DNA from 3 places in the Ruegeria sp. AB7 genome. Region 3 is predicted to be linked to each of the others. Evidence: riboswitches for the same ligand, from Rfam matches in the RefSeq annotation. Region 3 holds a riboswitch; each other region holds the start of a gene.
The links. Region 3 has a riboswitch for cobalamin ahead of ACR0EN_RS06190 (hypothetical protein). Riboswitches for the same ligand answer to the same signal wherever they lie in the genome.
Positions count from the first base shown of each region.

Region 1: it holds a riboswitch for cobalamin, as region 3 does, so the genes downstream of both, ACR0EN_RS07125 (DUF1636 family protein) here and ACR0EN_RS06190 (hypothetical protein) in region 3, are expected to answer to the same signal.
Region 2: it holds a riboswitch for cobalamin, as region 3 does, so the genes downstream of both, ACR0EN_RS16165 (energy-coupling factor ABC transporter permease) here and ACR0EN_RS06190 (hypothetical protein) in region 3, are expected to answer to the same signal.

Region 1 is NZ_JBQGAC010000002.1:237,480-241,757, forward strand. It holds gene ACR0EN_RS07115 (peroxidase family protein) at 1-399, opposite strand, end outside; gene ACR0EN_RS07120 (catalase family protein) at 418-1,485, opposite strand; cobalamin riboswitch at 1,744-1,951, shown strand; gene ACR0EN_RS07125 (DUF1636 family protein) at 2,054-2,410, shown strand; gene ACR0EN_RS07130 (ABC transporter ATP-binding protein) at 2,407-3,192, shown strand; gene ACR0EN_RS07135 (ABC transporter substrate-binding protein) at 3,211-4,158, shown strand; gene ACR0EN_RS07140 (iron ABC transporter permease) at 4,160-4,278, shown strand, end outside.
Region 2 is NZ_JBQGAC010000006.1:168,317-172,594, reverse strand. It holds gene ACR0EN_RS16180 (heavy metal translocating P-type ATPase) at 1-621, opposite strand, end outside; gene ACR0EN_RS16175 (hypothetical protein) at 808-1,080, shown strand; gene ACR0EN_RS16170 (L,D-transpeptidase) at 1,122-1,784, opposite strand; cobalamin riboswitch at 2,000-2,212, shown strand; gene ACR0EN_RS16165 (energy-coupling factor ABC transporter permease) at 2,289-2,972, shown strand; gene ACR0EN_RS16160 (transglutaminase-like cysteine peptidase) at 3,078-3,701, opposite strand; gene ACR0EN_RS16155 (AMP-binding protein) at 4,206-4,278, opposite strand, start outside.
Region 3 is NZ_JBQGAC010000002.1:50,395-54,672, reverse strand. It holds gene ACR0EN_RS06200 (DNA polymerase III subunit gamma/tau) at 1-949, opposite strand, end outside; gene ACR0EN_RS06195 (phosphatase domain-containing protein) at 1,122-1,622, shown strand; gene ACR0EN_RS06190 (hypothetical protein) at 1,627-2,034, opposite strand; cobalamin riboswitch at 2,126-2,345, opposite strand; gene ACR0EN_RS06185 (serine aminopeptidase domain-containing protein) at 2,468-3,325, shown strand; gene rsgA (ribosome small subunit-dependent GTPase A) at 3,362-4,278, opposite strand, start outside.

The DNA of each region.
Region 1 (4,278 bases), 190 kb from region 3:
GACCTCGTGGTTCGAATCCGTCTGATCAACCGGTCCTTTCGCCCCAAAGGTGCGCAGGAAACTGTCGGTAAACCATTGTGCGGCCGAGATAAACAAAAGTGTCGATCCTTGCGGGCACATCAAGGTAAGCGGGCTGCCATCCATTTGTGTCCGTCGGCGAAAGAGATCAGCAACTTCGCTTTCCGACGGCAGGACGGGTGAGAGGTCTTCTGGCGTCGTATGCCGACCGATCCAGCGATGGGAAAACACGCCGGGCCATGTCGTGTAGTCTGCGCCCATTGTATAGGGCCGCGGTCGGTGGATCTTCGCGGCGTTTGCAAGCCTGATCGCGGCCAAATAACTCGTAACGGGTGGGGAGATCTTGAATCCGAGTTTGATCAGATCATCAACGTCCAGCATCAATACATCTCCGTTTGGTCATCGGTTCGGGAACCGGGCGCGGGCCAGGCTCAGATAGGTTCTGAGCCGGATCGCATTAATCGGTCCTAAAGGTTCGTGATCTGCCGTGACACGCCAGGGCGAGAAGCTCATCGCGTCGCCATTCTGCGGATCAAATTCTGCACCTTTGGGAATCGTGATATCCGCCACGGGCGTGACGGTATGATGGTACGGATCAAGAGGTGCATCTGGTTGCGGATCGCATGCCCACCGGATGCGATTGTCTAGCACATCGAATTCGTCGGCCGGGCGCGGGGGCTCAATCACACACAGCTCGAAGTGATTATCTGCATCGGCCACGTCTTGCCGCAAACACTGACCGATCCCATCTGGGTCGTCTACCGGATGTGCCGGAACTTTTGGTTTAGGGCTGCGGGCCAGGTATCGGACTGTTAGATCGGGGCCCAGCCGATACGGTGTTGTCGACCAGAAATGGACCTCAAAAGGCGAGTGCATATAGTTCGAGGCAAAATCACTCGCGACGCGAAACTGACGCTTGCCTTCACGAGTGAGGAAGGCGCGAAATCCTGCGCGCAGCCCTTTGGTGATCAACCTAAGGCTCCATTTTCGTCGCCCTTTGATCGCGTGCTGGACCGCTTGTAATGTGGCGACAAGCCTGCCCAATCGCTCATATTCATCGGGGACGTAGCTGGGAAACACATCCTGATCGACCAATACGAAATCGAACTCGTCGCTGAGTTGTGTGGTCCCCAGATGCGCAAGTGCCTCGGCGTCGATCAGCTTGGGGCCTGGCACGTCAAAAAGCTTGATCGCCATCCCGTGGGCATCCGATTTCCGGTCATCCAGATGCGCGCCGTTGGAAAAGCGAAGTGCGGCTGAATAGGCTGCGGGCTGTTCAAACAGGCCGTGACGGAACTGTTCTGGTAGATCGTTTCTGACGGTGAATATTGCAGCCACGCACCCGTGACTGCGCCCATGCTGAGCCCTTAAGCGATGGCCTTTCCACCGTGCAACGGCCTCGAGATTGTGGTCAATGACATCATCAACAATATCCGGCGGCAATGCGTTTTGCGAAACATGTGTCAAAGAACCGTCTCCTTGGATAAACCCAGGCAATGATCAAACAGGGGTAAGGCGCTGACAAAGCTAAACCTCTAAATTTGTTCAGCTTACCTCAGATTGTCTAATTTCCAAACACACCAACTATGGACAGCTGTGGCCAGACAAATTCGGCGCGCAGCCCTACCCATTCGGTTGGTGCTTCGGACACGTGGTTGCCGGCGCTCGATCCTCGACCAGAGTTGGGCGCCTTCGACTTTATCATTGACGTGTCCGGTGTTCTCGGGCACTCAATCGATTGATGGTTCCCGGTGGTGTTGCCGCGGGATGAAAAGGGAATACGGTGAGGTTTGCCAAAAGGTGCCAATTCCGTAACTGCCCCCGCAACTGTAAGCGGTGAGCAAGGTCAAACAGCCACTGGTCCACAGGGTCGGGAAGGTTGGCCGAGCGCGGACCCGCAAGTCAGGAGACCTGCCATCAGATGTTTAACCAACCCGGGGCGGGGCGTCCTGGAAGGAGGCTTTGATGGCGCGTCAATCGCGTGTTTACATTGTCGGCAGCTTCCGCATGCGCTTGGAAACAAGTGGAGTGGACCATGCCAGATACGCCTGATCATTTCATTCTAGTCTGCGAAAGCTGCACTGAAGGGCTGCCCCTTGATGAAATTTGCGATGCGTTGACTGGGAAATTACCTCGCAGTTTTGCGATCCGCGCGTCGTCTTGCATGGCAGGCTGCGATAGTCCCAGAACGGTTGGGTTCCAGGCCGTAGGAAAGGCGCAATACCTTTTTGGTGGCATTCAGACCGCGGATGAGGTGCAGGCGCTGGCTGAGTTTGCAGCGCAGTATCGTGAAAGCCCGGATGGCTGGACAAATGCCACTGATCGCCCGGAGGCGTTGTCCAATAAAACCCTCTCGCGCATGCCGCGGATCGAACAGGGGGCATCGCAATGACGTTGCCACCCTTTCTGATTGCCGAAAACCTTGAGTATTATGCCCTTAACGGAGATGTCCTGTTGCAGGGCGTCTCGTTCGAGTTGGACGAGGGTTCCATTCTAGCCATCGCCGGCCCGAACGGGGCGGGGAAAACGACGCTTCTCAATCTGTTGTGCGGCGCTGAGCCGCTGGCACTTGGCGATGTTCGGATCAAAGGACGCAGTCTGAAACAGCTCACGGCCAAAGAGCGTGCGCGCATGATTGCAGTGGTAGGTCAGCAGGAACTGCCCGATGGACGCTTGGCGTTACGCGATTATGTTGCGCTGGGGCAAATACCCATCCGTGCGGACCGCTCTGCCGAAGGCCACGCGCAAGAGCTGGACCGGATTTTAGACATGACCGGTCTCGCCAATCTTACGGACAAGCGCATGGCCCAACTGTCCGGAGGCGAACGACAGCGTGCCCATATCGCGCGTGCTTTGGCGCAGAACCCTTCGTTGCTGTTTCTGGACGAACCGACCAACCATCTGGATCCTGATGCAAAAGGGCGGATGCTGTCTTTGGTCGCCGAGCTTGGGATCACCGTGGTCATGATCGTACACGATCTTGTCATGATCCCCGAATTCGCCACACACGTGGCGCTGATGAAATCGACCCGCATGATCGAGTTTGGGTCGGTGGACAAGGTGCTGACACCCGAAAGAGTCCGCGAAACTTTTGGCGTTGATTTCCTCTGCTTTCTCCACGAAGGCCGCGTGATCCCGGCGCTTGATATTCGAAGAACTACAGTCTCAACTTAGTCGAAGGAACACACTGAGATGAAATACATCTGGCCCGTGGCGTTGGCCACCGCCATGGCAAGCGGTGCTGCTGCGCAAGAAGTCACCGTAGACAACTGCGGCGAACCGCTGGTTTTTGATACCGCGCCCGAGCGCCTGGTTGTGCATGACATGAACATGACCGATATGGCCTTTGCATTGGGTCTGCAGGACAAGATCGTCGGCCTGACCGGCATCACCGGCTGGTACAAGACCAGCCCTGATTTTGATGCCCTGCGTGGCGACATCCCCGAGCTTGCGCCAAAATATCCGACCGTCGAAAATTTGGTGGCGGTTGAACCCGACCTGTTCTTTGCCGGTTGGTACTATGGCATGAAGCCGGGTGGTGATGTGACTCCAGATACATTGGAACCGTTCGGAATCAAGACCATGGTTCTAACCGAAAGCTGCGTCCATCTGGACAAGGATCGCCCCGAAGCCAGCATGGATCTTCTATTTGGCGATGTGTTGCGCTTGGGCAAGGTGATGCAAGTCGAAGACAAGGCCGAGGCTTTGGTCTCGGGCTGGAAAGAGCAGCTGGCAGCGATCGAAGCCAAGACTGCTGAACTGCCCAAGCCCCGCGTCTTTCTTCTGGATGGTCCTGCAGATGCTCCGTTTACCGCCGGTAAATTCGCGATTCCCGATGCGATGATCACTGCCGCCGGTGGTGAAAACGTCACTCATGACATGGACACGAGCTGGGGCCGCACTTCGTGGGAGGCCGTTGCCGCATCGAACCCGGAATTCCTGGTTTTGTTGGATTATCAGACCGGCAATGGCGCCGAGGACACCTTCAAGTTCCTGCAGGAACATCCCGTCATGTCGCAGACTGATGCCGTCAAGAACGAACGCTGGATCGGATTGCGCTACGAAGAGCTGACGCCGGGACCGGCAAATATCGAAGCGATCTCGAAGATGGCGCGCGCGATGCATCCGGGTCAGAGCTAATATGGGCCGACTGGGCCTGACGTTGTTGCTGGGGGCGGTCGTTCTGACCGCCCTTTTGCTGATTTCCACGATCTACGGTACAACCTCGATTCCTTTGTCCGACACCTTCACCGCGATCTT
Region 2 (4,278 bases), on a different contig from region 3:
GGCACCAGCGACGGCAACAACCATCAGAAGGTTCATATCCGGCGAAAGGCGCCGCGCCGAAGACCAGGCCTTAGGGGCCACCAGCCAGACGCCAAACAAGATCGCGACTGCGAACAAAGCTGCCTCGGCTAAAGGCATCGGAACCTCACCATGTCCCGAGAACAGCCCGAGCGCACCGCCCATGCCGGTTTCGAAAATGTGCCAGCCAAAACCTGCTGCCCAAAACCCTCCGCTAAGAGTGGTGAACCGCCGCTGACGTGCAATATGCGCCGCCTGGTCCTGGGCGGCATTTCCGTCATCCCATGGTTTGGCGGTCATACCAGTACTCGCAACCAGCAGCATGACATCTTCGTCAGATAACTTGGAAGCACTATCAAGAAGCGTCATCCGACCGTTAATCACATCAAATGCAAGATGCTCTTCGCCACCTGCTTTCGGGCCGACGACACGGTTCAGGATCGCCACCTCTTCGGCGCAATCAAGGCCAGAGACCTGAAAGCTTCTACCACCTTCAGGAATTGGACCGGCGGGGGCGATGTCGCCACACCCGCCACTACCGCATGCGTGGTGACCATGTTTGTTTTCGTGGCCATGGTCGTGGCTATGGGTATCGGATGACATGATTGGACCTCAAGAATCTCTATGGTCCTTTGTAAATAGTTCCTACAGTAACTAGAGCTTCAATACCTTTTATATTTTTTTCATCCGGGTTCTTTGCCTGCGATATTGTTAGTTCATTTCGTCTTGCGGGCCGGCCGTGTGGATGCAATCTAATTGCAGATGACGCAAAAAATTTGGAACAGATCAATGCAGAAACGGATCGCCATTACCATCACGTTAGTCTCGATTACGGCTGGTTGCTCAGCCCAGTTCACCGGGGCCAAAAGCAAAGCATTTGAACCAGGCAACGTGCCAGATTCGGTCGTAGCGCTGGCAGGGCCGGCGCAGGATTTGACCACGGCACGCCTTTTGCCAGAAGATAATTGCTTTTGGTATGAGCACAGCGGACCCGTCGAGACGACATTGGTACCATTGCGCGCGACGAATGGCGCTCCGATCTGCATTGCGCGCGAGGCCTGATCGAAATGAGGGCAGCGACGTCCATGTACGCTGCCCAATATTCATGAGCGGGCTGTGACGCTATCTTCGGCAGAGTATAGGAAAGCGGTCGAGCCGGTTTTCACGTTTGGGTAGAGGTCATTGATATGGGCCATGATCATTCGCACACATCCAGAACTTGCGCGACCGCCGATGCTTCTTGGCTCAGGCGTGCCGTGAATTCTGAGATATGTGTCTCGGTCTCCAACGTATAGATAAAGGGCACGAGAGCCGAGAGCATTATTCGGCCCGGGCTCCATGCCATTCCGGAATTCCGCGTATTCGGGGTTGCGCTCGATCATTGAAGCGGTTGGTGTCCAGTGTGGCCATTCGACCTTTCGGCGGATAACATAGGTGCCGGGCTCGTAAAGATTCCCACGCGCGATCGCTACGCCATAGCGCATTGCGGTCCCGTCTTCTTCGATATGATAGAGATAGCGCGCGACGGCATCCACATGGATGTCACCTGGAACCAAACCATCATTTGCCGCGACGCGTCTTGGTAAAAAACGGTCATGAACACCCCACGGATTTGAGGTCATTGGATCGTAACCAATTGGCGTGACCTGACTGTCCCAATAGGTCTTCTGCGATGCGGTTGGCCAGGTTTTGGCGATCAATGGACTGGCCGCAGACGCCGAGAACAGCGCTGTGGTGGATTGAATGAAATGGCGCCTTGTAAGCATAGGTCTCGTCCTGGTTCACAAGTTTAACGTATTTGGATCGCACTATCGCGAATTAATTCGAATCTTAAAGCCTCTAGCAGCTAGAGCTTCAAGAGGTTTCAGGTAACGCTTGGTTTACCCAGTTGATCACGTGACCGGTTGCGTGAATCCTGCTTCGGTCGAGTTTACATTGGAATAGGTCGCAAAGACAATTGACACAGGCGAAGCCGCCATTGTAGCGGTGATTTGTTTTCGGTTCCTGATGGCGGAAGCCAAAAGGATTAAAAGGGAATACGGTTCGGTGTTTTCAATGGCGCCAATTCCGTAACTGCCCCCGCAACTGTGAGCGGAGAGCGATGCCAAGACACCACTGGTTCGTAATGGAACCGGGAAGGTTGGCGGAGCGAGCACCCGCGAGTCAGGAGACCTGCCGTAAAGCGCCGGGCTATGCCCAGACTGAACCTGTCGGCCTTACGGTCGATTCAACCTGACAAGCCGCCGGGTGAGGCGGTAGGGAGAAAGAACATGCATATCGAACCGGGCATCGTGAATGGTGCCAAAATCGCGCTTTCCTATGTTACCGCCGCAGGTGCGGCTACTTACGCAGCGAAAGAAACGTTTTCCACATTGCGAGCGAATGGACCTGCATCTTTTGTTATGCGCTCGGTGCTCGCCACCGTTGGGGTTTTCCTTTTCTTCGAAGTCCTGCCGCATTTCCCGGTTGGTGTCTCTGAAGTCCACTTCATCCTGGGGTCGACGCTGTTTCTGCTTCTCGGTGCTGCACCCGCGGCTTTTGGATTGGCAGCTGGTCTCCTGATTCAGGGTGTGTTTTTTGCCCCGTTCGATCTTCCGCAGTACTTCATCAACCTGACCACTCTGCTGGTGCCGCTATTTGCGCTACAAGCACTGGCCAGCCGCATCATCGCACCCGGCACAGCATATGTTGACCTCAAATATGGCCAAGCTCTTGCCCTAAGTGCGACGTATCAGGGAGGAGTAGTCGCATGGGTTGGGTTCTGGGCCTTCTACGGCCAGGGTTTCGGCGCAGAAACCATGGCGTCGGTTCTGTCCTTTGGCGGTGCTTATATGCTGGTAATTGTCATTGAGCCGATTGCTGATCTGGCAGTGCTTGCGGCAGCCAAGGCGATGCGCGGTTTGAACAGTACAGGTCTGGTGACTCCGCGTTTGTACAACGCTGCGAAAGCTTGACCAAAGTTTGAAGCGGTGTCCTAAACTTGGGTTGCCGCGAAACAACCAGTAGCCGCAGGACCAAAATTTTATTGTGGCGCGTCTCGAGGGCGCGCCACATTGTTTTTAGCCGCTAGAAACCTGTACCCAACGATCAGGGTGATTTGGGTCCTGTATTCGTAGGAAAAGATACCTCGTTTCCTTCCACGATTTGATCCTGTTGGTGACATTGTCCAGAATCAAATCGCCTTCACTCGAGCGATAAACTAAAACTGCATGGCCACTGCGATTGGTGTTTAAGACAGTTGCAATAAGTAGCTTCGTAGGATCCAAGCCGTTCTGCATTAGTTCAAACTTCTTTTGCAAAGCGAAATCTTCGCAATCCCCTGACCCCTGCATTGGTAGCGTCCAGTATTCCTTTGTCCCGTATTGGTTTTGATCCGAAACGGCGCGGATCCTCCGATTGACGCGCAAGTTAATCGCTTTAACGATCTGTTTCTCCTGCGCTTCTGGCAGACCAGAAGTACGAGTATTCGCGCACGCCCACGAATAATCTTTGCAGAGTGATTTGGCGCCCGATGGCGCCTGAACCTCTCTATCTAGTTTGATCCAGGGAAGCTCAGAAGCTTGCAATGAAGCGGCGGAGACAAGGTAGCTGCATATGATACAGGCCAACGATAGATAAACTGGTAACCGTTCCGAAAGTTTTTTCTGAGCGGAAGTAGGTTTTGTCATATCTGCTTTCCCCATACTCGTTTCTCCTGGGTATCTGAAGCTACCGAGCCAAGAGAACTCTATTTCAATCTTTTATATTCATCGACGCATTACAACAGCTTATTCAATTTAAAATGCAGAGCAGCAAAGTTCGCGAGCGCGCAGTTATTAGTCGTGATTGTGTGCGTGAGCTTAATTGAGATTCTTGCAGCAGCATAGAAGAAAGCCGGCTAGTAGTTCTGGGTTAGAAACGCTTGAGGTTTGGGACGGATTTGGATGACGCGTCAAGCCGAACATCTTTGTGCAATGACATGGGTATCAACCGTTCGCCGGGGCGCACCCTAACAGTGTATCTGCGATTATATGTTTCATGCGGCCAGATGTAACTGGCAATTGCAGATTTCCCCTGACCAAGGTGTGCAGGTTTTGATTGGAAATTCTAAAACAATGACTTCGTCGCTACACTCAGTCCTCTGTTAACGCGCACAGCGACGGGAGCGATGAGTTGGGCAGGCTCAGTGGCCTACGAGCCATATTGCGTCAGGTTTCTATTATGCGTGTAAGTTTCGTACGATCGACTTTGGAGGCATGACGCTTGTCCATAGGAATGTGC
Region 3 (4,278 bases):
TGGGATCTTCGGCGGCATCCGGGGTGATCTTGACCACCGAAACCCAATGCGTGATTTCTGCCAGATCGCGTAAGACGGCGAGTGGATCAGCCCCTTCGGCATATTGCCCGCTCAGCTCGGTCAACGCGCCTGCAGCATCGCCGCGCAGGATCATATCCATCAGATCCAGCACCCGGCCCCGATCGGCCAGCCCCAGCATCGCGCGCACCTGATCCGCGCTGGTTTCACCGGCCCCGTGCGAGATCGCTTGATCCAGCAGTGAGGTCGCATCCCGCGCCGATCCCTCGGCGGCCCGGGTGATCAACGATAACGCATCCTCGGCAATCTGTGCCCCTTCGGCACCTGCAATCTTGCGCAGCAGTCCGATCATATCCTCCGGCTCGATCCGGCGCAGATCAAAGCGCTGGCAACGGGACAGGACGGTCACCGGGACCTTGCGAATCTCGGTGGTGGCAAAGATGAACTTCACGTGTTCGGGGGGTTCTTCCAGCGTCTTGAGCAGCGCGTTAAAAGCGCTGGTCGACAGCATGTGAACCTCGTCGATGATATAGATCTTGTAGCGCGCGGATGCAGCGCGATAGCGTACGCTGTCGATGATCTCGCGGATGTCATTGACACCGGTGCGGCTGGCGGCGTCCATCTCCATCACGTCGACATGGCGGCCCTCCATGATAGCCACGCAATGTTCACATTGACCGCAGGGTTCGGTTGTAGGGCCGCCGCTGCCATCGGGACCGATGCAGTTCATACCCTTGGCTATGATCCGAGCGGTCGTCGTCTTGCCGGTACCGCGGATGCCGGTCATGATGAAGGCCTGCGCGATCCGGTCCGCCTCGAAGGCGTTTTTCAGAGTGCGCACCATGGCGTCCTGACCGACCAGATCGGCAAAGGTTTCGGGGCGGTATTTGCGGGCAAGAACCTGGTAGGCGGGGCTGGGCGTCTCGGTCATGTCTGCTCTGTCGGATTCGCGTTACGCCGCAGCGTAGAGGCCCTCGCCGCCCGCGTCCACAGCCAGCCGGGACGATTTTCATTTTGGAATGCGTGGGTATGCGGCTAAAATCCACTCTATTCTATTTACTGGACCAGTATGTTGTTGGGTGAAGTTTGTTTGGGGGGAGATTATGTCGCAACTGGTGGTTTATGCGTTGCAGGTTGGCGGAGGCACCTTGGCCTTGTCCTCGATGCCTGGGCGTGGAGGAACGTATGCAGAAGACCTTGATCTTATCGCAGACTGGAAGCCGGGACTTGTGATCTCGATGACCACTGAGGTCGAGATGATTCAGGATGGTGCGCGGAATTTTGGCGCTGATATTCAGGGGCGTGCCAGCAGATGGGTGCATTTGCCGATCGAAGATTTTGGCACGCCACCCAAAGAGATTTTGGACCGCTGGCCCCGCGTTGGCGCGACCGCACGTCAGGCGTTGTCAGGTGGTGGCCGTGTGCTAGTGCATTGCCGTGGTGGCTGTGGCCGATCCGGGATGGTGGTTCTGCGTCTGATGGTTGAATGCGGTGAACGGCCTGAGGCGGCATTGAAGCGATTGCGTACGGTGCGTCCTTGCGCAGTCGAGACAAATGCCCAGATGCTTTGGGCCGTTGAACCGGCCCGTGTTCAAGCCGTTTGACGGCTTAGACACCAACATGTGGCGAGATTTCGCCACCGTTGTGCTGCACCAGAAGCGAAGCCTCAAGCATGGCGCAAGGAGGATTCCTTAGCAGGTCTGCGGGTAGGCTGCGGTACTCGGTTCCGAACATCATGTCTGCGTAGTCATCCAGCCGGCCGGTATCGATTTCAGGATCGGTTCCGCAGAATACACGTATCTGGTCGCATTGGGCGCGAAAGCGGGCGGTGCATCCTTCCGGGCAGTGCGACAGATCTATGGTGCCTTCAATCTCAAACTCAGTTTTCGTGACCGGTTTTGTGGCGGACATGGTCTGCGTCAGAGCCCGCGCCATCTGTGCCAATGCGGGGCAGGGTGCGCCAGTACGTTGGCACACGGTCGCCGCGAATTCGTGTGTTTTGGTCTTCCAGATCATCAATGCGCCCTCCGCGCGCAAGGCGCGGGCGTGGCACAGGTTGGTCGTTGCGGAGCACGATCAAACCCGTCCCGGACACCCCGCCCGAGTTTCGGTTCTACATCTGATGGCAGGTCTCCTGACTTGCGGGTCATCGCTTTGCCGACCTTCCCAGCCTTCAAGGCCAGTGGTATCTCGGCATTGCTCTCCGCTTACAGTTGCGGGGGCAGTCTCGGACTAGGTTCTTTCCGGATTTATCCGGGCAGAACCGCACCGTGTTCCCTTTTCATCCCGGCCCGATTGGGCGCGAGAACCATCGCGACATGGCTATCGGCTGCGCCGTGCCCGAGTCAAGAAGATTGCGTCAGGCAAGTGACGTACGGTCCAGCCACGTCAACCTTGACTTGAGGCGCTTCGGGTGAACTGATCAGTTCAGTCGGTATTGGAGGGCACCATGTTGGACACACAGCAGGCGGTTGTGACCGAGGATTTTCAGATCCCGTCCGACCCGGCAATGTTGTCGGCGCGGCTTTACCGTCCGGTTGCCGACCCCGAAAAGGTGGTCGTCATAAACGGTGCGACTGGGGTGCCGAGGGATTACTATCAGTACTTCGCCCGATGGCTCGCCGAAGAACAGGGCATGGCCTGCCTGACTTACGATTACCGGGATTTTGGTCACTCTTTGGTGGGTTCGCAAAAGCGGTCAAATGTCACCATGGCCGATTGGGCGTTGATCGACATTCCATCCGCCCGGGCCGAGATGCGCCGACGGTTTCCGCAGGCCAAGCTATGGAGCATCGGTCATTCCTTGGGCGGAATGTTTGGCCCGATCCAACCCGATATCGATCAGATTGACAGGATGATCTGTGTCTGTTCGGGTCTGGTAACGCTGGCGGATCACCCTTGGCCTTATCGCGCTTTGGCGGCGTTGTTCTGGTTTGGTCACGCGCCGCTGGTGGTCAAGGCGCTTGGCTACCTGCCCGGACGGTTGGTCGGGTTTGGATCGGACCTGCCTGCCCAAGTCTATTGGCAATGGCGCAAATGGTGCACCGCCCCCAAAAGCTATGTGCCAGAGATCGACACGACACTGCCCGCCGCCCGCTGGGAAGACTTGGGCAAACGTGTCGATCTGTTTACCTTCGCAGATGATGAAATGGTGCCGCCGGATGCTGTCTGGCGTCTTGCCGATCTCTATGGACCCAAAGCCGGGCGCCATCTGCTTGCACCAAGCGAATTCGGAGTATCCAAGATCGGCCATATCGGTGCATTCGCAAGACGGAATGCGGCAGTCTGGCCTAGGCTGATCGCCTGATAGCGCTGGGCACCGGTAGGCCGTTGCCCAGCTTCGTTATAGCCCTTTGCGGGATTTTTTCTCGTGCATCACGCTGCGCACCATCTTGCCGAACGCCTTGTCGCGGGCGCGGGCCTGCGCCACCGAAGCGGAATTGTGTTGGTCTTCACGCCGCAGCTTGCGCCAGCGGTCCAGCCGCGCGGGATCAAGCGTACCAGCGTCGATTGCCGCCTGCACCGCACATCCGGGCTCTGTCTCGTGCTGACAATCCGAGAAGCGGCAATTCAGGCTGAGGTCTGAGATGTCCGAGAACACCTCATCCAACCCCTCTTGTGCATCTAGCAGACGTAACGCGCGCATGCCGGGCGTATCGATCAGCCAGCCGCCATTGCGCATGCGATGCAAGGCGCGTGCCGTTGTTGTGTGCCTGCCGCGCGCATCGTCTTCGCGAATACCTGCGGTGGCCTGATCCTGCCCCGTCATCCCGTTGGCGAGCGTCGTTTTCCCAACGCCGGATGATCCAAGCAAGGTGCTGGTTTGTCCTTTCGGACACCACGACAGAACTTGTTCGAGATCGCCGTGATCCAGCGCGTTGACCGCAAGTACCGTCAGAAACGGGGCGAGCGATTGGGCTTGATCTACATAAAGGCTCGGATTATCGCACATGTCCGATTTGGTCAGAACGACCACCGGATAGCAGCCTGCCTGATGCGCCAGCGCAAGATACCGCTCCAATCGTGGCAGATTAAAATCGGCGTTGCAGGAACTGACGATGAATAGCACGTCTACATTTGCAGCGATCAACTGCGCTGCAGCTCCGGTACCTGCCGCTCGGCGTTGAAGCAGGCTTCGCCGGTCTAGCATACGGCGTATTCGTTTGTTTTCATCCACCAGAACCCAATCTCCGACGGCATATGCACCGGTTGATTGATCCGGAGATAACAAAGGCGATTCACCTTCAGGGCTCAGCCCGA